2 linked regions of the Phragmitibacter flavus genome follow. The protein of the gene in region 2 interacts with the protein of the main gene of each other region in a pairwise test. Links are inferred from orthologs where the notes say so. Each region holds a gene or a part of one and is shown on either strand. Other genes may lie near its edges. The genes, in order: FEM03_RS04010 and ftsA.

Region 1 (11,662 bases), on a different replicon or contig from region 2:
ACAGCGGCACCTCCGCCAACCTCTTCGTCACCAATTCCGACAATGCCACCTCCACCTTCGGCGGCTCCATCACCGGTGCCATCAACCTCTACGTGTCCAAACTCACCGGAGGAAACGCTGCCAACCAGATTCTCACCAGCACCAACTCCTACACCGGCACCACCAACCTCAACGGCAGCAATTTGACGCTACGTGACGACGGTGCCCTCACCGGCACCTCGGCCATTTTTATCAACCTCGCCCAGCTCACCCTCGAAAACACCAACTTCTCCGCGAGCCAGGATCGACTCAACAACAGCGCCAGCGTCAACTTCCGCGGCGGCATCCTCTCCGTTGTCGGAAGACCCGGCGAAGCTGTCACCGAAGACATCGGCGCCGTCAATCTCCTCGTGGGCAACAACACCATCGCGGTCGGCTCCGGTGGCACCTCCGCACCCACCACCCTCAACACCGGCGCCTTCACCCGTTCCGCTGGCGCCGTGGTCAACTTTTCCAGCAACAGCTCCGGCACCCTCGGCGGCGTCAACGCGGCCAACCAAGGCGCCAATCCCCGCATCTTCATCGCCGGACAATCCACCGGCGTCATGGGCAGCTGGGCCATTGCCAACGGCAGCAACTTTGCCTATTACGATCCGATCCTTGGCGTCGGCGAACTCAGCAACACCGGCGCTGGCTTCCCCAATTACGAAAGCACCAACTACGCCACCGCCACCGCGCTCCAGACCGTCAACGATGGCACCACGCGCACCATCAGCACCGCCACCCATGCAGTCGGACTCTGGCGTATCGCCCCGAACGCCGCCAACACGGCCACCTTCGGCACCGCCAGTGGCGCCGGCACCGCCCTCACCATCACCAACGGCGGCGTCATCACCAACAACAACAACTCCTTCATCTTCACCGAAGCCGCGACCCAAACTTCGCGATCCACCATCACCTCCGGCAGCAGCGACCTGAACTTCTTCATCAACCAGAACACCACCACCCTGGGCCTCCAGGTCGTCGGCAACATCGACCTCATCAAAAGTGGTGGCGGCACTCTTACCCTCAACCAACGGGCCAGCAATACCTTCACCGGCACGACCTACGTCACGGCAGGTGTGCTCAACCTCAGCGCCGGTGCCGGCATCGTCACCATTCCCGGACCGCTGGTCATCAACAACGCCACGGTCACCATGAACACCAATGCCGGTCAAATTGCCGCCACCAGCGATGTCTCCCTGATCGGATCCAGCACCCTCACTTTCGTCGGAGCCGCCAACACCATCAACCGCCTCAACTTTAACAACGTCGGTGGCCGCACCAACCCAGTCGTCAACTCCGCCGCCAACGCCAGTTCCATCCTCAACATCGGCAGCGGACTCATCACCGCCATTGGCGACAGTCCGACCACCGTCTCCACCATCGCCTCCCCCAGCGGCGGCACCCTCACGCTGAACTTCGGCACCACCGCCCCCGAGCTCAACATCACCACCAACCTCCCCAACAAGGTCACCACCGACCTTCTCATCAGCGCCGTCATCGCCAACAGCGCCAGCGGATGGGTCAACCTGGCCGGAGGCGGAGCCGCCTTGAGAAAAACCGGCAACGGCAATCTCGCCCTCAGCGCCGCCAACACCTTTGACACCGGCGTCAGCCTCGAAGAAGGCACCATCACCGTCGGCAACAATGCCGCCCTCGGCACCGGCACCCTCACCGTTGGCAACGGCACCACCATCCTGGCCGACTCCACCGCCCGCACCATTACCAACAACGTGGTGGTCAATGGCGACTTCACCTTCGGCGGTCAACAGGCCGGCAACAACCTCACCATCAACGGGGCCGTCAACCTCGGGGCCATCGACCGCATCATCTCGGTCAGCAGCCCCAACGTCACCGCGACCCTCGCCGGCATCGTCTCCGGTGGCGGCGGCCTGGCCAAATCCGGCAACGGCGTCCTCGTCCTCAGCAACGCCAACACCTATTCCGGCGGCACCATCATCAACGCTGGATTGGTAAGAGCCGGCAACGGCTCCGCCCTCGGTGCCAACACCAACGACCTCACCGTCAAGGCCAATGCCGCCCTCAACCTCAACGGCAACAGCCTCACCGTTGACGGGTTGAATGGCGACGACGCCACCAACGGCGGACTCATCACCAACAGCGGAGCCGCCGCCACCCTCACCGTCGGCAACAACAGCGAAACCTCCGCCACCTTCGCCGGCACCATCACCAATGCCGCCAACGCGCTCAACCTCGTTAAAACCGGATCCGGCACCCAAATCCTCACCGGCACCAACACCTACACCGGCACCACCATCATCAATGGCGGCGTGCTGCAAGTCGGCACTGATGCGACGGGCAACCGATCCACGCTCGGTAGCGGTGCCGTGACGGTCAACAATGGCGGCACTCTCGCGGGCACCGGCCACGTGCTCGCTCCTTTGGCAGGCAACACCATGACCATCGCCACCGGCGGCATCATCGCCCCTGGCGACACCGCAGGCGCTGGCAACGGCAACCTCACCCTCGGCACCATCGCCGGCAGCGGACTCGATCCACTCGCCGTCACCACCGGTGCCGTTTCCCCGTCCTCCACTGCGGGTGTCGTCAATCTCACCGTTGCAAGCGGCGGGCAGATCTCCCTGGGTGTCACCTCTGCCACCCACAAATCCGGTGGTTTTGTTGATGCCTACAACCTTGGCACCACCCCCGATGCCCTCAGCTACTTCAACACCCTTTCCGTCACCGAACAGCAGCGCTGGAACGGTCAGGCCTGGACCCAAACCGGAACTGGTCTCGTCGGTTCCAACAGCGTGACCCTGGCCAACTTGGGACTAGGCATCACCGGCAGCGGAACGGGCAATGGCGGACTGTTCGTCGGTCAATCCGTTTCCGGCGAAGGCATCGGCGGAGGCACCACCATCACCGGCATCGACACCACGACCAACACCATCACGCTCTCCAACAGCCTGCAAGCCAGCACCACGGCACTCAACATTGGTTCCACCACCCAGAACGTCACCCTCGTCGAAGGTTTCAACTCCATCACCCTGGCCGATGTCACCGGACTCAATGTCGGTGACACCGTCTCCGGCTACGGCATCGTCAGCGGCTCCGTCATCGCCTCCATCAACCCAATGACAAGAGCCATCACCCTCAAGGATGCCACCTCTGGTTCCGCGACCACTCCGTTCGCCTCCACCTACGCCCCCACGCTCAGCTTCAACGCCCCGGGCAACCATGACCACATCACCATCACCGGCACCCTCAGCCTTGGCTCAGGCACCGCCGGGGGCGTGGTCACGATCATCGACAATGGCTATCTCGCCAATGCAGGAGGAGGTGACATCTTCAACCTGCTCGATTGGGCAACCCTCATCACCAGCGGCACCTTCAATCCCGGCACCAACTTCCGCAATGGCGGCCTCGGCGATGGCGACCTCATGCTGCCAACCCTCTCCAATATCGACTGGGTGTGGGACGTGAGCGCCTTCACCACCCACGGCATTTTGGTGGTCATCCCCGAGCCAGGACGCATGATGCTGCTGCTGATCGGACTTGGTGCTGTTGTCCTGCGCCGCCGCAGGTAGGCAGTCAACCAAATGCTGAAGCTCTACGCGATCAACGGGCCGGACTCAGGCATGGAAAGCAACCCTGCAAGCTTGTCCGGCAACTGCTCAGCGCTGACTTCCATTTGATCACGAGTGCGCAGCGTTTTCACGGTCAACAACGGATACTCCGAGCCAACCACCACCGCGAAACGGGCATTCAAACTCTCCGCTGTTTGAAACTGCTTGCCGATCTTGGCGGGATTCAAGGCGTAATCGACCCGGATCCCCATGCGGCGCAGCTGCTGCAAAATTCCCAATGCCTCCGCGCGGCGGCTGTCATCCGCAATCACCAGATAAACCTCGGGCGCTTGGTGACGGCGCTTCCATTGCTCCGCCGCTCCTTTGGCGATCTCGTGCCGATTGATCAACTCGGTCAACACCACATCGCCCATGGCAAATCCACAAGAACTCATCTGCACCGCTCCATCACTGAGATGGCCGACGAGATTGTCATAGCGACCACCACCCGCAATGGCGCGGAGATTGTGTTTGAGGTCAAACACCTCAAACACCGTGCCCGTGTAATAGGCCAACCCGCGCACGATGCCCGGATCGATCTTCACAAACTTCCACAAACCACGCGCCGTCAGGTCCGCCTTCAGTTCCGCGAAGATGGAATCGGGAGCTTCGACCGCCTCACCATCCAGGTAACGTTTGATGTGCGCCTCCACCTGCTCAACGCTCAATCCAATGACCTCCAGCTGCTTCGCCGTCACGTCCTTGGGAGCACGCTCCATTTTGTCGATGATCTGCAAAAACGTCGCGCTGTGTTCGTCCGCAATCTGATTCTCCAAAAGAAAATCCAACCACAAACGGCGGTTGCTCAGGCGCACCACAAAATCGCCTTCTTCAAATCCAAAGGCCAGCATCGTATCAATCGAAAACGCCACCAACTCCGCATCCGCATTGGCGGGGTTGGTGTCGCCCACGATGTCGACGTTGAATTGAATGAACTCCCGCGTGCGGCCCCGTTGCGGTTTCTCATAGCGGAAGCAAGATCCGATCTGATACCACTTCAGCGGCTTCGAAAAATTGCGCTGGTTCGCCGCCACCAACCGGGCCAGTGTCGGCGTCACTTCTGGACGCAATGAAACGTCCTCTTCGCCCTTCGTGATGAAATTGAAAAGCTGGCCGGTGATCTCGTCGCCACTCTTCTTTTTGTAGAGATCGGTCGGCTCCACCAGCGGCCCTTCATATTCCACAAATCCATAACCCCGCGCCACGGCACGCCAGCGGTCGAAGATGTAATTACGAAGCGCACAATCCTCAGGAAGGAAGTCGCGGAAGCCTTTGACGGTTTGAAATGCAGCCATGATCGGGCCTGCAGTCATGCCTCACGTCACGACGAAAAGCAACCGGCTAATGCACTCAGCTGGCGGGGCTGTTACTCTGCCTTGGTCGCTTTTTTCGCCGCCTTCTTGGCTGCCTTCTTCACGGCCTTTTTCGCTGCGGTCGGCGTCTTTTTCTCAACCACCGGCTTCGGCTTGGCTTCTGCCTTCGCCGTCATGATCTCCGATTTCGCCATCCACTCCTCCACCGATGCCCAGATGTCCCCACCGTGGGGCCTTAAATGATCACTGCCCACCAAAATACCGCGCTTGTTGAAATCCAGGATCTCGGCGGGAGTAAAGGGTCCAAATTCGGTGTAGTTGCGGCTGATGTAGATGAGAGTGCTCATAAGCTAAGGGTATTGTTTTGGGAAACTTAATTAAGGAGTCGAAATTCCAACTACCATAATTTTCATATCAGAACAAGTAATGCGGCAAAAAAGCATGTTCCGTGCCTGTTTTCTTTCGCCCATTGCGCGGCCACCCACGATTGCCTGCTGGACAAGCGGCCATCACGTTTCATCATCGCTGCCATGTTGAGCCAATTGCTGGTCAGGGATTTCCGCTGTTTCGCCGAGGCGAAGCTGGCCTTGCACCCGGCCACGACCCTGCTCGTCGGCAACAACGCCCAGGGCAAAACCTCCCTCCTTGAGGCCCTTTGCGTCGTGCTGCGCCTGCAATCCCCCCGCACCTCGACACGCACCGACCTGATCCGATTTGGCACCCGCAGTTGCCTGGTGGAAGCCAGTCTCGGCGACCATCAACTGCGTTTTGCCCAAAGCGCCACCACCCGTCGGCTCGCGGTCGACAACGTCGTTTGCACCCGCAGTCCCGACTACCTCCAAAGCAGCGCCCGCGTGGTGTGGATGGACCACTCCGACATGCTCCTCGTCCGTGGCGGCGCTGAACATCGCCGACGTTACCTCGACTTCGCCGCCGCCCAGCTAAATCCAGGCTACCTACACGCCCTGCGTCACTACGAAAGACTCCTGCGCAGCCGCAATCACCTGCTCAAACGCGACGCCGTCATCAACTGGCGTCAAGCCGATGCCTACGCCGTGGCTCTCGAGGAACATGGACACTTCATCTCCCAATGCCGCGCCCAGCTCGCTGAGTCCCTGACTCCCCACGTCAACACTGCCCACGCTGCCCTCAGTGGCGGACACGAAATCGCTCAAATCCAATACCAGCCCGGATTCGATCCCAACGGCCTCGCCCAGCAGCTCCGCGACGCCCGCGCCGATGAAGAACGCACCCGCACCACCGCCGCCGGCATCCATCGCGACGACCTCCAGCTGCTCGTCAACGACCGTCCCGCCAGCGCCTTCGCCTCTGAAGGCCAGCAACGCAGCCTCAGCCTCGCCCTCAAACTCGCCCAGGTTACCACCCTTACACAGGCCACCGGCTCACCTCCCCTTCTCCTGATCGACGACGTCTTTGGCGAACTCGACCACACACGCCGTCGCGCCCTACTCAACGCCCTTCCTCAAGACACCCAGAAAGTCATCACCACCACTTCCGTTGACTGGATCACCGGCGATTTCTCGCCCGACGGCTGGCAATATCATGTTGATAAGGCCGCGCTCGGTCCCCTCGTTCCCGTTGGCTCAAGACTCTGAGCCTTCCTCCAGCCTCCCAAACCAAAGTTCGGCACAAAATGTGCTTGCAAGTTGGCCTTCTGCCGTCTAGCGACAACAAACCGCACCACGGTTTCATCCGACGATAAGATGGCTCTCATGCCGAAGTTTCTCTTGACGGGAAATTGCCACGGTTTTTAGCTGGCTGCGCAGTCGTTTGCAGCCTTGTGGCGGCATCCGGCACCCTGTGATTTTAGGGGTTGTTCCGTTGAGTCCCTTTTCATCATTGTTTCACCACCCCTTTCAACTTTCATTTTTTCACCCCTTTCTCCTACATGTCATTCTTTGGTCGTTTTTTTGGTTTCGCATCCAGTGATATTGGAATTGATCTCGGCACCGCCAACACCCTCGTCTACGTAAAAGACCATGGCATTGTCCTGCGTGAACCGTCCGTCGTGGCGGTCAAGGCAGGCACCAATGAAGTGGTCGCCGTCGGCGATGATGCCAAGCGGATGCTCGGCAGAACCCCCGGCAACATCATTGCCATCCGCCCGCTTAAGGACGGTGTCATCGCCGACTTTAAAGTGACCGAGGCCATGCTTCGCCACTTCATCCAGAAGGTCCACAACCGCCGTGGTTTTGTTCGTCCCCGCGTCGTCATCGCCGTTCCCTCCGGCATTACCGAAGTCGAAAAACGCGCCGTCAAGGAAAGCGCCGAACAGGCCGGTGCCCGCGAAGTTTATCTCATCGAAGAACCCATGGCAGCCGCCATCGGCGTCGGCCTCCCCGTTCAGGAAGCCGCTGGCAACATGATTGTCGACATCGGCGGTGGCACCACCGAGGTCGCCATCATTTCCCTCAGCGGCATCGTCTACAGCCGCAGCGTTCGCGTTGCCGGTGATGAGCTCGACGAAGCCATCACCAACTACATGAAACGCGCCTACAATTTGATGATCGGCGAACGCACCGCTGAAGACATCAAACTGCGCATCGGTTCCGCCTATCCCCTCGGTAAAGAGACCACCATGGACGTCAAAGGTCGCGACATGGTCGCCGGCCTCCCCAAAACCATCACCATCACCAGCCAGGAAGTCCGCGAAGCCATGCTGGAGCCGCTCAACACCATCATCGACGCCGTTCGCACCACCCTGGAGCGCTGCCCGCCCGAGCTCTCTGCTGACCTGGTCGACCGCGGCATCATGCTCGCCGGTGGTGGCGCCCTCCTGCGCGGCCTCGACAAGCTGTTGCAGGAAGAAACCGCCCTCCCCGTCCACGTGGCTGACGATCCACTCAGCGCCGTCGGCGAAGGTTGCGGTCGCGTGCTCAGCGAGATCGAGTTCCTGCGCAAGGTCAGCACCATGGACAACTGAGCCAGTTGGTTCAGTGACCTTTTCCGGTTCATCTCCTCCAGGCAGACATTGATTGGTCCTAACTTCATGCCCCATGTTCATGAACATCCGCCCGCCCGCCTCGTGCCAACCATGTGCTGATCGCCATCGCATTCCATGAAAAAAGGCAACATCATCGCCCTGCTGTTATTCCTGGCTGCGGTTGCAGCCGTCTTCACCCTCAAGACCCCGCAGACCCGCGCCATTCAAACCAGCGTCATGAACTTCCTCTCGCCGTTCATCCGCGGCAGCGCCCTTGCTGAGGAACAGTTCAAAAGCGCCACCAACACCCCTTCAGACCCCGCGCAACTCCAGCGCGAATACAACAACCTCCGCCAGGAAGCGGAAGGGCTGCGCATCATCGCCCAAAAATACAACCAGGTGCTGCAGGAGAACAACAAGTTCCGCGCCATGCTGAACTACCGCCAGCAAAGCGAATACAAACTCACCGCCGCCCGCGTCCTGCGCCGCTCCGCCTCCAACTGGTGGAGCACCCTCGTCATCGACAAAGGTGCCCTCGACGGACTGGTCACCGACAGCCCCGTCATCACCGACATCGGCCTCGTCGGCAAAACCGGCAAAATCGCCGCCCACACGGCCGAAGTCATCCTCCTCACCGACGAAGAATGCCGCGTCGCCGCGCGCATCGAAGGCACCCAGTTCAAGGGCATCCTCAGCGGCGAACGGGGAGACTTCGAATCCCGCCCCAACCTCTACCTGCGTTTTCTTGACCCCACCCTCACCGTCACCCCAGGCACCAACGTCTACTCCACCGGCGACGGCGGCGTTTTTCCTCCCCAACTCCTTCTCGGCAAGGTGAAAAGCTTCCAGGCCAAAGACGTGTCGGGTGAAGCGATCGTCGACTCCGCCGTCAATTTCAACCTTCTCGAGGACGTCTTCGTCGTGCACGTTGACAGCATGCCCTCCAGCGTGCCGTCGGCCATTCCCGTCGCCGAATAAATCCGCAAGCCAGCCAGCAGCCGTCTCATGAACCTGTTCTTCAACTTCAGCGTCCTGGTATTGCTGACCATCTCCTTCGGCATTCAGGAGTTCATGCCCGTCATCGACTTTGCCAATCAGGCGCGCCTGCTGCTTCCCGCCGTGTTTTTCTTCTGCGCCTCCCTCAGCGTCTCCTTTCCCATGATGCTCATCCTCGCCCTGGCCACCGGCCTCGTGTGGGATGCCCGCAATCTCCCCCATCCTCCCGAAAAAATCACCGTCCAGATGAGCCAGATGGACGAACTCGGCAACTCCGACATCGACGAAGCCCGCTCCGGCATGGGCAACCTTCGCGTCGGCTACTCCATCGTCCTCTTCGCCATCGCCGGAGCCCTCATGCAAGGCATCCGCCCCCTCTTCAAACGCGGACGCTGGGAGTTCCCGGTATTCATGGTCGGCATTGCCACCTTCACCTGGCTTCTGGTAGAATTCTTATTTATGTCATTTTTAAGGGGAAGTTTCGAATTCCATCCCGGCTTGTGGACCAAGCTGATCACCTGCTCGCTGCTCGCCATGCTGGTTTCCCCCATCATCCTTTTTGTCCTGCACATCCTGGCCAACCTGTTTAACTACGAAGTGAAGCACGAAGGCCTCGTCTATCGCTACCATGGTAGTTAAATATCGATTCCGTCTCTATCTCTTCACGCTGGTCCTCCTCATGGGCTTCGGCGCGGTCTCCCAACGCCTGTGGAACCTCAGTGTGGAACGACACGAAGAGTTCAAACACAAGGTTCCCGGCACCAAAACCCTGCGCGCCCGCGTTCCCGGTTTCCGCGGCGAGATCAAAGATCGCAACGGCATTCCCCTGGTCCGCAACAAATCCTCCTTCGAGGTCCAGATCAACCTCTACGCCCTCGTCGCCGCTTACAAGGAAATGCTCGCCGAGCAGAACAAGTTGCTGCCCAAAGATCAGCGCCGTTCCCTTCCCCTCTACAAATATCGCTACCCCGAGCGCGGCATCATCCGCGAAAAAGACGAACTCGACATCAAGGCCGTCGTTGACGAAGTCGTCATCGCCAGCCTGAACAACCTCGGCATCGCCCGCGAATACAACGCCAATAGCCTGCGCGTCCACTACCGCACCAACCGTGGCGTCGTCCCATGGGTCTACTGCAGCGACCTCTCCTTCGAAGAATTCAGCCAGTTTGCCGAACACCGTCTCGGCCTCCCCGGCGTTAGCGTCACCGAACGCGCCGTCCGACAATACATCTACGACTCCCTCGCCTGCCACGTCCTCGGCTATGTCAGCCAGCCCGACGAACAAAAAGTCCCCGATGAAGAACGCAGCGAATGGGATTTCTACGTTCCCGATGACTTCGGCGTCGCAGGCATTGAAAAAACCTTCGACACCGAACTGCGCGGTCGACCCGGCGTGCGCACCATGCTGCAAAACGAAAAAGGCCGTATCGTCAAAGCCCTCGAATACACCGAACCCCGCAAAGGCAGCGATCTCTACCTGGCCATCGACGCCCGCATCCAGTATATCGCCGAACGCGCCCTTCGCGAGAGCACCCCCGCCATCGGCCGCGGCTCCATCGTCGTGCTCGACCCCAACAATGGCGACGTGATCGCCATGGCCTCGGTGCCGTCCTACAACCCCAACAAGTTCATCCCCTCCATTTCCCGCGAAGATTTTCGCGACTACACCAGCAACACCGCCAACCCCCTCTTCAACCGCGCCGTCAACACCTACGCCCCCGGCTCGACCTACAAGGTCATGATTGCCTTCGCAGGCATTCTTGCGGGCAACCAGAACGACCGCCTCAACTGCGGCGGCAGCGTCACCTATGGCAGCAAGGCCATGAAATGCTGGATCGCCTCCAAAGGCGGTGCCCATGGCACGCTCGGCCTCACCGACGCCATCATGCGTTCCTGCAACTGCTACTTCTACCTCTACGGCAACAACGCCGGCATCGAAAACATCGAAAAAGCCGGTAAAATGTTCGGCCTCGGTGAACGAACCGGCATCGAGCTTCTCGAAGAAGACCCTGGCATCCTTCCCAGCCCCGGCTGGCTGCGCGCCAACCGACCCAGGGAACGCTGGAGCAACGGCTACACCGCCAACACCTCCATCGGCCAGGGTCAAGTCCTCGCCAGCCCCCTGCAGATGGCCGGCGTCTCCGCTGCCACTGCCAACGGCGGCATCGCCTACCGACCCCACCTTCTTCGCAAAATCATGGACGGCACCGAACTCGTCCGCGAACAAAAACCTGAAATCCGCGGCAACTTCATCGATCACGGCATGACCCCCGCGAAAATCGAGCTCATCCGCAAAGGCATGTGGAAGGTCGTCAATGAAACCGGTGGCACCGCCCGCTCCGCGCGCATTGAAAATGTCGAAGTCGCTGGCAAAACCGGAACCGCCCAGAACTGGGCCCCCAACGGCAAAAAAGACAACCACACTCTCTTCATCACCTTCGCCCCCTACAACAACCCCAAATACGCCGCCTGCATTTTCGTTCAGGGCGGACATTCGGGAGGCGGAACCGCCGCGCCCATCGCCAAGCGCGTGCTCGAACAAGCCCTCGCCCTCGACACCGGCTACACCATCCAACTCGCCGCCGTTCCTGAAGTCGTCGGCAGCTTCGATCAGATCATGGCCGTTTCCTACGACGGTCTCCCCGCCATCACCCTTCCCGGCACCGAAGACGAAGACACCGGCACCATCAACGAAGACGAGCCCCCCCGCCCCACCCGCGCCCGGGATACGCAAGTTTCCAAACCCAAAGTCAAAATCCGCGAAGAAGCCGATGCTGAAGGCTCCGCCGCTGTCAAAA
Region 2 (11,729 bases):
CGTCATTTCTTTAACCCGCTCCCGCCAGCTTTCGCGCATACTCCAGCGAATCAATCTCCTCCACCCCCTTGTCCGTTCGGATCGCCTTGATCCTCGGAAACCGTAGAGCCAGGCCGCTGTCGTGCCGCTTGCTCTCCTGGATCGAATCAAACGCGATCTCCAACACCACCCGCGGCGTCACCGTCCGCACATTTCCCTTCTGCGAGATTGTGTCTTCCACAAACACTGCCGTTAATTCCTCAATCTCCGCATCGGTCAGACCGGAATACGCTTTCCCAATCACCCGCAAAGCGCCCCGCTCGTCCCGCACTGCAAAGGTGTAGTCGCTCAACACATGACTGCGCTTGCCATGCCCCTGCTCCACCTTCACGACCACCACATCCAACGTCGAAAAGGCCTTTTTCAACTTCAACCACGTCTTCCCGCGCCTTCCCGGCGTGTAAAAACTGTTCCGGTCTTTCGCAATCAACCCCTCATTTCCCGCCCGACGCGCCGCATGAAACGCCTCTTCCACCGCCTCCGATGAACCTGCCTCCATCAAGGCAATTCGCTGCCACAACGACGGCAACACAAGCGCCTCCAACTGCCCCCTGCGCTTCTCCAACGGCTCCTGCAAAAAGCTCACGCCATTTCGCCACATCATATCAAACACCACATACTTCACGGTGATGTCCGAGGGCACAAAAAGATCCCCCTGCGACTTCCTTCCCAAGCGACGCTGCAAATCATGAAACGTCAGCTTCTTGTCATCTGCAAAAGCGATGATCTCCCCGTCCACCATCACCTCATCCTTCATCTTCAACGCCGCCTCCGCGATCTCTGGAAACTGACCCGTCACCAACTTCAAATCACGTGTAAAAATCTCCACCCGTCCCGCCCCCACATGCACCTGCGCACGAATCCCATCAAACTTGTCCTCCAGCCACACCGATCCCCGGTCCACCCCCGCTCCCAGCCGATCCCAAATCGCCTCGGCCGTCTCCTCAGGACTCGCCAGCATCACCTTGACCGGCACAAACAAGACCGGCTGCGCATCCTTCAATCGACCGCCCTTCGCCAGCAACGCCGCCCGGCCAATGTCGCCGCTCAACATCGCCGCCTCACGAACCTCCTCACCCGCGCACCCAAATGCCCGCGCCACCGCCTCTTCAATCAATCCCTCGCGCGATCCAATCCTTAACTCCCCCGTCAGAAGCCGCACCACATAACTCCCCTCCAGCGCTGACATTCCCATCAAACCCTCTTTCAGCACTGACGCCTTCGCCACCGGTCCACGAGCCTCACGCAACCTCACAAAAACCCCCGCCACATCAGTCAAAGCCACCCCGCCCGAATCATTGACTCCCTCCCGCCTCTGCAAGACCAAAAACGCCGTCCGACCCGTGTCATTCTGCGAACGTGCAATCTGCCGGTATTCCGCCTCACGCATTCCGCTCACACCCAACAACGCCTGCCGGATCGTCGCCCATCCCGTCTGCAACGGCGGGGCCTGCAAGGTCGGATCATCCAAGATCGCCGCAAACCACCTCACCGCCCGCTCTACTTCGCTCTCCGGCAGCTTCTGCAAATACTCCGCCAGCAACTCCTGCTTCTTCAACCGTGACGACTGCGCCGAAACCCGCTCACAAACCATCGCCCAAGCCGCAAATGCATCCACCGCCATTTCTCCCTCAACCTGCTCCACCACCTTCCCCACCTCATCTTCCTTCTTCACCTCGCCTCCCAATCCCAGCTCCAACTGATTGCTCGCAATCAACGACCACGCCTCCACTCCCCTCTCCCTCAAATCCCGCGCAAACTCCGTGGTCGATCCATGCACCGTGTAAACCAGCTTCGGCCTCACCCTTTCCACACAATCCAGCAACTCCCCATAATCCGCATGATCACTCAACGGAAAAACCTCATCCACCTGATACCGAAACTTCGCCCCCGGCGTCAATGCCCACCCGCTCAACATCGCTGTCCGACAGACCTTTAATTTCTTCACGACCAGCGAACGCGCCGCGCTCGGCGGAAAAATCAAAGCATGGCCCGCTGCCTCATCCGCCTTAAAAACCCGCCATCCCGGCAGCTCATACCCCAACTCCTCATACACCTTCGTCAGCTTCACCATCGACGCGTGCAACATCACCGGCACCCCCGCCCCATTCAGCGCCGCCAGCACCTCCTGCGCCTTGCCCAGAGAATACCCCAACAGCACCGGAATCCCCCGATCCTCAATCGTCTCCTGCACAAACGCCACCACCGATGCGATCACTTTCTCCGACGCTGGAAAGCGATACATCGGCAATCCAAACGTCGTCTCCATGATCAACGTATCCGCCTTGATCAACTCCGCCTGCTCGGAGGACAGCCCCACCCTCATCTTAAAGTCCCCCGTGTATAGCAGCGTCGCTCCATCGCGCAAGCGCGTCATATGCAACATCGCCGAGCCGAGGATATGCCCCGCCGGCAGCAACCTCAGCTCAAATCCGCGCTCCACCACCACCTCTTTCCAATCCGGCATCAACGCCACTTCCAACGACCCCTCCCCATACCGACTCCGACTCAGCATCCCTGTCACCGGACTGCACAAGGTCCACCCATGCCGGGCAAAATGATCGCTGTGCGCATGCGAAACAAACGCCCGATCTTTCCCCATTTGGGGATCGAGCCACAGATCCAGTTCCGGCAGGAAAATCCCCCGGTCATAACGCACCTCAATCACATCCAGCTTCTGCATCACCAATAGAAACGAACCAACCCCTCAACACGAACGCACACGATTCAAAGAAGCTATCTGTGTTTATCTGTGTCCATCTGTGGTTAAAGAGAATTCCAAAACCACCGATAACTCACCGGGCCACGTCTAAACAAAAAAGCGGAGCATCGCTGCTCCGCCTTTAAATTTTTCTATTTCGTTAGCCTGCCCAACCTAGCTGCGCTTCTGCTTCAAACGCATCCAGGTCGGCACATCAAGATCTTCTCCTTCAACGATGGTCTTGGTGGTTCCCTTGAACCGCCCGGCTTCGTCTTGATTCAGATTAAAATTGCCCTGTTTGAAACCCGCAGGGGTTCCCGCCCCCTGAATCGGGGCTGCCGATGCCATGGCGGGTTCACGCCCCCGCCCCTCTGCCGTCGGAGCCGCCGCTGCTGGTTTGGGAGGGTGAGCATACTTGTCTGCCCAGGGGGTGTCGCTGTCCTCAAGATCAGCTTCATGGCCCTGCTGATCTTCCTCCTCCTCATCATCATCGTCGTCATCAGCGTTGTCGATCACCGAGAAAATCGATTTTGCTGGCGCAGCAGGTGCGACCACCGACTGCTGCACGACAGGTGCCGCCTGCACCTGGCTTTCCACCACAGGAGCAGGAGGAGGCTCAACCACATGGGCTTCCATCTTGGGGGTCACCGGTTCTTCCACCGCTGGCTCCTTTTCGGCCACCTGTTTTGGAATGGTGATCCGCACCTGCGCATGCGTGGTGCTGACCACCGCCTGCTGCGGTTTGGGTTCCGTTGCCGGGGCAACCGACTCCACCAATTCAGCTCCGAAAAGATCACGCTCGACCATTGCCGACGTCACCACCTCAAACTTGGGAGCAGGTGCAGGCGCAGGTGCGGGTGTTGGCTCTACCGCTGCAACTGGAGCAGGAACAGGAGCAGGAGCTGGCGCAACCGCGACTGCCACCGGAGCAATCACCACCGCCGGTTCCTGCTTCACCTCAACCTCAGCTTCAACCTTCGACTCCGCCATTGGCAACGCAGGTGCTTCAGGCGCTTCTTCACGCTTCACCTCTGCCTCAACAGCCGCTTTTTCCGTCTCGAAAGGCAGCGCGGGAGCGTGATTCTCATTCCTCTCAGGCTGCGGCTGTGGTTGCTTCAACTCCTTCTGCCCAGCATCCGACTCGGTTGACATCTCCTGCGCACTCAGCGAGCTCACCAGAGTCACCGAAATGGCATCGCCCATGCGCGGATCAACGGCCAACCCGAACATGATCTGCGTGCTCTCCGGCACACATTTGCTCAGTTGCTTCATCAATGCTTCGACTTCCGAAAGCGTCAGGCTCTCGCCGCCAGCGACATGCACCAGAAGGTTGCGCGCATTCTGCAACAACTGCCCCTGGTTCACCAATGGACTCTTCAACGAACGCTTCAACGCATCCGCCACCCGGTTCGCCCCTCGGGCCTCACCAAATCCAAACAAACAACGCGCATTCGGACTGTTCAACGCCGTCATCAGATCGGCCAGCCCCATACGAACAATCCCCGGTTGCGTCACCATCGTCGCAATCGCACGGAGGCTGTGACCAATCAACTGGTCCGCCTGACTGAACGCTTTCTGAATGCCTTCTTTCGGCAGCACCAGTTCGCCCATGCGGTTGTTCTCAAACAGAATCAACGCGTCAACATGCCCCTGCAATTCGTCCATCGCGGTCTCCGCCTGTTTAAGCCGACGACGCCCTTCAAACACAAACGGCGTGGTCGCAAACACAAACACCAGCGCCCCGCTCTCCTTCGCAATGCGCGCCACCACCGGGGCCGCACCCGAACCGGTGCCACCACCGAGACCACAACAGATAAACACCATGTTGTGGCCGCTCACCACCGCGCGAATTTTTTCCCTCGAAGCGATCGCCGCCTCGCGCCCCAGTTCAGGATCGCCACCACTGCCAATGCCGCGCATGATTTCAGCACCCAGTTGAATCTTTGCCGCCGACATCGAATGGGTCAGCACCCTCACATCCGTATGCATCGCCACCACCGTGGCATCCAGCATCCGGTCCAGTGAGATGCGATCCAGGACATTGAGGCCACCGCCACCAATGCCTACCACGCAGATCTTCAAGTTGTCGGCCGGTGCGGGCTCGCGTTCAAGGGTGCGGTCGAATTCTACCATAGGAGTGCGGGGTTGAGGGTGGTTGAGGGATCCAAAAAGAGTTGAGTGAACCAATAAATCGTGACGAACTTAGAAAGTCCAGGTGCTGAACACTTCTGCCATGCGACGCCCCAACTTGGCAAGCGGAGAAAGCCACGGTTTTTCAGCATCCATCAGCTGCGCGTAGCGGATCAGTCCGATAGGTGCGGAATAACAAGGATTTTCATAAGTTGCCGCCACCCCGCCCGAGGCCGAAGAGCCCGAACGAGTGATACGCACCCCAAACACATCTTTCGCCACCTGATCAATGCCGCGCATCTGGCTCACCCCACCGGTCAAATAAACCCCTGCACCAAGTCGGCCCATGTGCGGAGCGCAGCGTTCATAGACCTGCTCAAGAATCTCACGCGTCCGCATGTGAATCACTTCATTCAACAAGGCACGCTCAATCTCTCCGACAAACATGCCGTTCTCATCGTCCACACGAATCATCTCCCCAGGCTCAAGCTCGACATCAGCCGCCGATCCCTCTTCCACCTTCAAACGCTCCGCCCTTGCATGCGGAATCTGGAAACAAAGGGAAATGTCATTGGTAATGTGATCCCCCCCCAGCGGCACCGAACCCGACGCCGTCAGCATGCCCTCCGCATACAGCACGTAATCTGCCGTGCCACCGCCGAAATCGATCATCAAAGCCCCATGCTGCTTCGCTTCCTTGGTGAGCACCACCTGCGCTGCCGCCAGCGGAAGAAACACCGCATCCTCCACCTCCAAGGGAACCTGACGCACCAGTCGGATCGAATTCTGCACCCGGCTGCGCACCCCGTGAATGATGTGAAACTCCGCATCCAATCGTTCCGCCGTGCGACCAATCAACGACCGCACCTGCTCCTGTCCATCCACGCCATACTTGCGCGCAATGCGATGGAGAAAAACATGATTCTGTGGAATGTCCACGTTGCAGGCAATCTCCCGCACGTCTTCCAAATCGTCTTCCGTGATCTGATTCTGATCCGGCGGCAGACGATACACCCCCGCATGATTCAGACTCTCAATGTGCGAACCTGTCACTCCAAGAAACACGTTGCGGATCATCACATCGCTGCGGTCCTCCGCACGCAGCAACGCATCGTTCAAACAAGTCTGCGCAATGTCAAAATCCACGATCTCCCCTTTGCGAATGCCGCGCGAAGGAGCCTGGCCAACGCCAAGAATCTTGATGGCACCATCCTTCTTCACTTCGCCAACAACGACGCAGATCTTGGAAGTGCCTATTTCTAGTCCCGCATAAATAGTGCTACGAGCCATGGTGTTTCAATCGAGAAGGTTGGAGTCTTGGGATTTGGTTGAGAGGAAAGCCGCTTAAGGTTCAGTTGCTGCGAGCCAGCGTTTCCCGACGCAACGCCGGTTTGTGCAGAGGATCATTCACCACCGAGCCATCATGAAAAGTCACCGGAACATTGAGCTGCACCAAAAGATTCACGCTCGCCAGATTCCAGTCCTTCTCTTCAGACAGCTCAACAATTCGCGCCATGCGCTGCATCTGGTCCTGCAAATCGTGACGTGGAAAAACCGCAGTCACCTGATTCTCAAAAACCGCCTTGAATGCATAGGCTCGCGAAGCATCCACCCGCTTCAAACGGATCAAATGACTCAGCCCGGTGACATGATGCTGTTGGATAAAGTTTAAAGCCGCCAGCACATCAGGCGAATCAATGCCCTGACCCGGAATCAAGCGTCCCACATCCGCCACCTCAATCACCGGCAAAGCCCGCTGCTCATCCGACAACTCACCACTGGGCACCACAAATCCTTCCGCATCAAGCAGACAACCCCGACCCGCCACTTTGGCATCGACATTCTTCCCTTTGCACTCCAACCAGGCCACCGGCGTGCGTTGCATCACCTCAAGAAACACAATGCCGGGATATCCGCGAGTCACTTTCGCCGACTTCACCTGCGGCAGCGCCGTGAGCTGCTCCTTCACCCGCACGAGCGAAACCGACAGCATGTTCACCCCCTCATGAAGACCGGAAGCCTCCACGATCTGACCCGCAGACAAACCCGCCGCTCCATCCGTCACCACCGAAATGTGTTTCAACTGAAACCTTTCGTTCTCCATGAAGGCCTGCTTCACCACAATCACCCCGGCGCTAAACAGTCCCATCACAAACAGCAATCCCGCCGCCACCTTAACGCCCGCACCTGCCGTGCGCAGACGCTTCTGACGCCGCGTGGCATCCGTCTCCGGGTTCAGCTCCATGCGATGCCGCACCTCCAGACGTGTCACCTTCGCTTTCTTGCGACGGAAAACGAAGTTGCCCTGCACCTTTTTGGTCTTGCGACGAATGTTGCCGGAAAAGAACATGGTTAAGCCAAAGTTACCTCCCTGGCACCCCGTGCCTGAAGGGACAATTCAACAATTCGCTCCATCAACTGTGGAAACTCAATCCCGGCCGCAAGCGCGGCCTTGGGCAGCAGACTGCTCACCGTCATCCCGGGGATTGTGTTCACCTCCAGCACAAACGGCTCGCCGTCTTCGCGCAGGATCACATCCACCCGGCCATAAACTTCAATCCCAATGGATCTCATCGCCGCCAGCGCAGCCGACTGCACCCGCGCTGTGGTCGCCTCATCAAGGTCTGCTGGACAATGATAAAGCGTTTTGCCCGTGCCACCCATCCAGGGATATTTGTTATTGATGTCGTAAAAACCGCTCACCGGCTCAATATGAATCACTGGCAGCACCTGCTCGCCGAGCACACCGACTGTCAGCTCTTTACCGTCGATCAATTCTTCGACCAGCGTTTCGTCTCCAAAGCGCTTCGCGTCGTCCAATGCCACCGCCAGCTCGTCTTCCGTGCGCACTAAATGCACACCCACACTCGACCCCTCACGCGGCGGTTTCACCACCAACGGCAACGACAGTTTCAACTCATCGCTGCCATTCAATTTTAAGGTCTGACTGCGCGGCGTCGGCACTCCAGCCGCCAAAAACTTCTCTTTGCTCAGCAGTTTATCGAACGCCACACGGCTCGACTCCACCCCGGCGCCAGTGTAGGCAACGCCTTGTTTTTCTAAAGCCTCCTGTAATTGCCCATCTTCACCAAATGTGCCGTGAATCATGTTCACCGCCACCAAAACTCCCTCAGGAACGACCACATCCGTCGAGGTAACATCCACTTCAACCACTTCTGCACCAAGCGATTGCAACGCTTCCGACACACTCTCCGCTGATTTCAGCGAGACCGCACGCTCTGAGCCAGGTCCGCCTTTCAAAACAGCAATAGTGTGATTTTTCAGATTCATGAGAACGAAATCGGCCTAACTTATCCCAAAAATTGCTCAGGATTATTGAAATCAAACTACCTAAGCAATCTAAAATATCAAGAATTTAAGAGACAAGTCGTCGCATTTTTTATAATCAAGAGGAATTTCAAGGCGGTTTCTATCAAAACTGATTGAACGAACACCCCCTGAAATTTTCGTTTCGCCAACATTGGCAGGAAATTCAGAAATCAATTCCCCCACTTCTCATTTTTCCGACGATCGGGGTCACCAAGGCCGATGAACCTGCCATCCGCCAATCTCCAATGCCAGTGGCTTATGAAGTGTGTGAGCCTGATTATCCTCATTAACAGCTTTCTCTAGCTTCCTTCCCAAAACGGCCCTCGCTAATTCCGTGCGCCGCAGCATTTTTTGCGGTTGAACAAGCAAAAAATGCGCATTTAAGCGCTACTTACACTTGATCTTTGCATCACTTTGGCTAATACATCCACTGAATCCGCTTAATGTTGCTTATCCCCCGGGGCGATCACATAGCAAATCTCAACGGACTCATGATCTCACAACGTGCACGAGGATTGGCTACGCTGCATGCGACCGCACAAGCGGTGGTGTCACTAATAATCTTCTGGTGTTGGGCCGGTCTCCATTTCGAGCTGCGTGCCTCAGCGGTGCAGCCCGACTACGCCCGCTATGCCCAATATTCATTGCTCGTAGTGCTCGCCCACTATCTCGATCTGGCGTTGTCCAACCGCAAGGACGTCAACCTTCTCTATCTGGACATGGCGGTCAACTCACGCATCAGTCTCCGCCAATGCGCCAACGTCTCCTTGGTCCTCATGGCCTACCTCGTTGCAGTGAAGGACAGCATGATTTCCCGCGCCTTTTTGTTCAGCTGGATTCCCCTCCTCTACTCTGCGCTCTTCATTACCAACAAATACCTGCCCCGGCTCCTTGCCTCTGCCGCTTTCTACACTGCCCGCCGCCACCGCATCCTGTTTGTGGGTTCCAGCAAACACACTGATCGTCTCAAAATCTGGGCCGACCGACGTGCGCTCTATGGGTTTGAAACCATCGGCATTGTGCCAACCGATGGCGAAGTTCCAGACGACTCCTGTCTCCGTATGCTTGGCAAACCGGAAGACCTTGCAAAAGTGCTTCTGCGTGAGCGCCCCTCTCATTTGATCCTGACCGAATTTTCCACCCAGTCAAACGAGGGCCGCAAAATCGCCGACCTCTGTGAGCGCAACGGAGTTCGGCTTCTGATCGTGAATGACCTTTCCGATTACCTCGGTCGTCCGGTGGCTGTGGTCGAGCACGATGAGTTTTGCCTCATGGGCCTGCGTCGCGAACCACTCGAAAGTCCATTCAATCGAGTCGTGAAACGTGCGCTCGACATCATCATCGCGATACCTGTCGTGTTTATCGTCATTCCCATCACCAGCGTGTTCGTCTGGCTCGGGCAACGTATTCAATCCCCTGGCCCGGTATTCCACCGTCAAACCAGATCCGGCATCAACAACCGCGATTTCACCATCATCAAATTCCGCACCATGCACGTGCATGACGGCAGTCAGGATCAGCAAGCCACCCGCGGTGATGCCAGGGTCTATCCTCTGGGGCGGTTCCTTCGCCGCTTCAGCCTTGATGAGTTGCCGCAGTTCATCAATGTGCTGAATGGCGAGATGAGTGCCGTCGGCCCACGTCCCCACCTGCCCGCCCACAACGACTGGTTCATGGAAGAGGTCAACCACTACAACGTGCGCACCTTCATCAAACCCGGCATCACCGGCCTTGCCCAGGTGCGTGGCCATCGTGGTGAAACCAAGTGCAAGGACCAGATCAACGCCCGTATCGACATGGACCTCCACTACGTGGAAAACTGGTCGCTCACCCTTGACCTGATGATCGTCCTCCGCACCATGCGCCACATGGTGCTGCCTCCCAAGTCGGCCTACTAACCGGCGAACGCCTTCTTCGGCTCACAGTCGTCGGAACCGGGGCCTCCTTCAGTCAACACCGGAGAGCTCCTTCAACGCCGCTTCAAATGGCGGCATCACCTGGACCGCTTCGAAACGCTCCACATATCGACGCCCCACGCGCCCCATCTCCTCTACTTGAGCGGGACTGGCCGCCAACTCCTCCAGCTTTGCCACCAAAGCAGCGGAATCCCTCGGTGGCACCACCACTCCGAAGCCCCCCTCCCGCACCGCACGCGATAGCACGCTCTCTTCATCCGCCACCGCCACCACTGCACGACCAAAAGCCAGCGTTGTGAGCAACTTGCTCGGAAAAAAACATGCACCTGATCCCGGTTGTTGCGTGATCATGCAGGCGTCCGCATCCACCAGCATCTCCTCATACTCACGTCGAGGCTGCAACGGCAACAACAGCAAATTTTTAAGCCCCTGCTTGAGCATCTCATCCTCCAGCTTCAACCGCCTCGCTCCATCCCCGCAGATCACGATTCGAATCCGCTCCGACTTCAATATACGAGCCACCGCATCCAGCACATCAAGCCCCTGTTTCTCCCCCAGATTTCCCGAATACAACGCGACAAATTCGTCATCACGAATCCCATGCCGTTTCCGAAAATGCCCCCGCCCGGGCAACGACTCCAGGGGTGGAATCACCGTGCTGTTGGGAAAACAAATCGTCTTGGACCTCGCAATCCCCTTGGCCACATAAGCATCCGTCATGGCCTCACTGATGCCACTTACGCGGGCAGCCGAGCGATACGCAAAGCTCTCAAGCCCATAAAGAATCTTCGTCAGCCATCCCGGCTTCAACAATCCCAACGCCACCGCCGCATCCGGCTGCAGATCCTGCACATGAAAGACAAACGGCGCACGTTTCATGAGCGACACCAGCCACGCGGAAACCCCCAGCACCAGCGGCGGGGAAACCACCATGTAAACATCCGCCCGAGGCAGCATCATCTGCTTCAAAAAAGACGTCTTCACAAACGACGCCTCATGCAGCATGCGCTTCACCACCGTTGGATGCTCCGGCACATAATGCCAGCAACGATGCACCTCCACCCCGTTCACCATCTCCTTGCTGGACCACCTGCCCCGGTCTTCCTCCCGCTTTTTCCACGACGGATAATAGGGAAACGCCGTCACCATCACCACATCGTGACCCTGCGCCTTCAGCCACTCACAAAGCGCCGTATTGCACGGCCCGATCCCAATCATCTCAGGAGCATAATTAATCCCACAAACAATCACTCTCATCACACATCAAGTCTTAAAATTTCACCACCTTCTTGCTCTGTAGCGCCTCATTTTTTCCACCTGTCCTTCACCGCCACACAAGGATTGCCCGAACAAACCATCGAAGACGGCAACGAATTGGTCACCACCGACCCCGCCGTGACCACCGCCTCTTCGGCAACCGTCACCCCAGGGGCCACCCAGACACAGGCACCAATCCAAACTCCATCCTCCACCACGATCGGACGATTCCGATAGCTGAACGCAGGATCGCGAAAATCATGATTCCCGGTGCAAAGAAACGCGCGCTGTGAAATGCAACAATGCGCCCCAATGCGGATCGGTTCAAAATTCAGCAGGAACACTTCCTCGCCCAA

What was found.
Region 1: the proteins of ftsA (region 2) and FEM03_RS04010 interact in binary tests that used the Escherichia coli proteins (3 or more experiments, as listed by UniProt). The link is inferred for Phragmitibacter flavus from one-to-one orthologs.

Annotation. Positions count from the first base shown.
Region 1 is NZ_VAUV01000003.1:78,478-90,139, forward strand. Bases 6,061-8,850 are described here. They hold FEM03_RS04010 (rod shape-determining protein), read left to right. Parts: upstream 6,061-6,833; coding sequence 6,834-7,868; downstream 7,869-8,850. Other genes in these bases: recF (DNA replication/repair protein RecF), read left to right, coding at 6,061-6,540; mreC (rod shape-determining protein MreC), read left to right, coding at 8,004-8,846. Outside these bases: FEM03_RS03990 (autotransporter-associated beta strand repeat-containing protein), read left to right, coding at 1-3,572; hisS (histidine--tRNA ligase), read right to left, coding at 3,596-4,906; FEM03_RS24670 (hypothetical protein), read right to left, coding at 4,978-5,271; more of recF, read left to right, coding at 5,455-6,060; FEM03_RS04020 (hypothetical protein), read left to right, coding at 8,874-9,503; mrdA (penicillin-binding protein 2), read left to right, coding at 9,493-11,662. UniProt on the Escherichia coli protein: Forms membrane-associated dynamic filaments that are essential for cell shape determination. Acts by regulating cell wall synthesis and cell elongation, and thus cell shape.
Region 2 is NZ_VAUV01000025.1:2,835-14,563, forward strand. Bases 4,052-6,908 are described here. They hold ftsA (cell division protein FtsA), read right to left. Parts: upstream 6,161-6,908; coding sequence 4,943-6,160; downstream 4,052-4,942. Other genes in these bases: FEM03_RS22630 (cell division protein FtsZ), read right to left, coding at 4,052-4,873; FEM03_RS22640 (cell division protein FtsQ/DivIB), read right to left, coding at 6,222-6,908. In the rest of the region: FEM03_RS22625 (ATP-dependent DNA ligase), read right to left, coding at 11-2,722; more of FEM03_RS22630, read right to left, coding at 2,915-4,051; more of FEM03_RS22640, read right to left, coding at 6,909-7,220; FEM03_RS22645 (D-alanine--D-alanine ligase family protein), read right to left, coding at 7,223-8,161; FEM03_RS22650 (exopolysaccharide biosynthesis polyprenyl glycosylphosphotransferase), read left to right, coding at 8,692-10,098; FEM03_RS22655 (WcaI family glycosyltransferase), read right to left, coding at 10,147-11,373; FEM03_RS22660 (WcaF family extracellular polysaccharide biosynthesis acetyltransferase), read right to left, coding at 11,421-11,729. UniProt on the Escherichia coli protein: Essential cell division protein that assists in the assembly of the Z ring. May serve as the principal membrane anchor for the Z ring.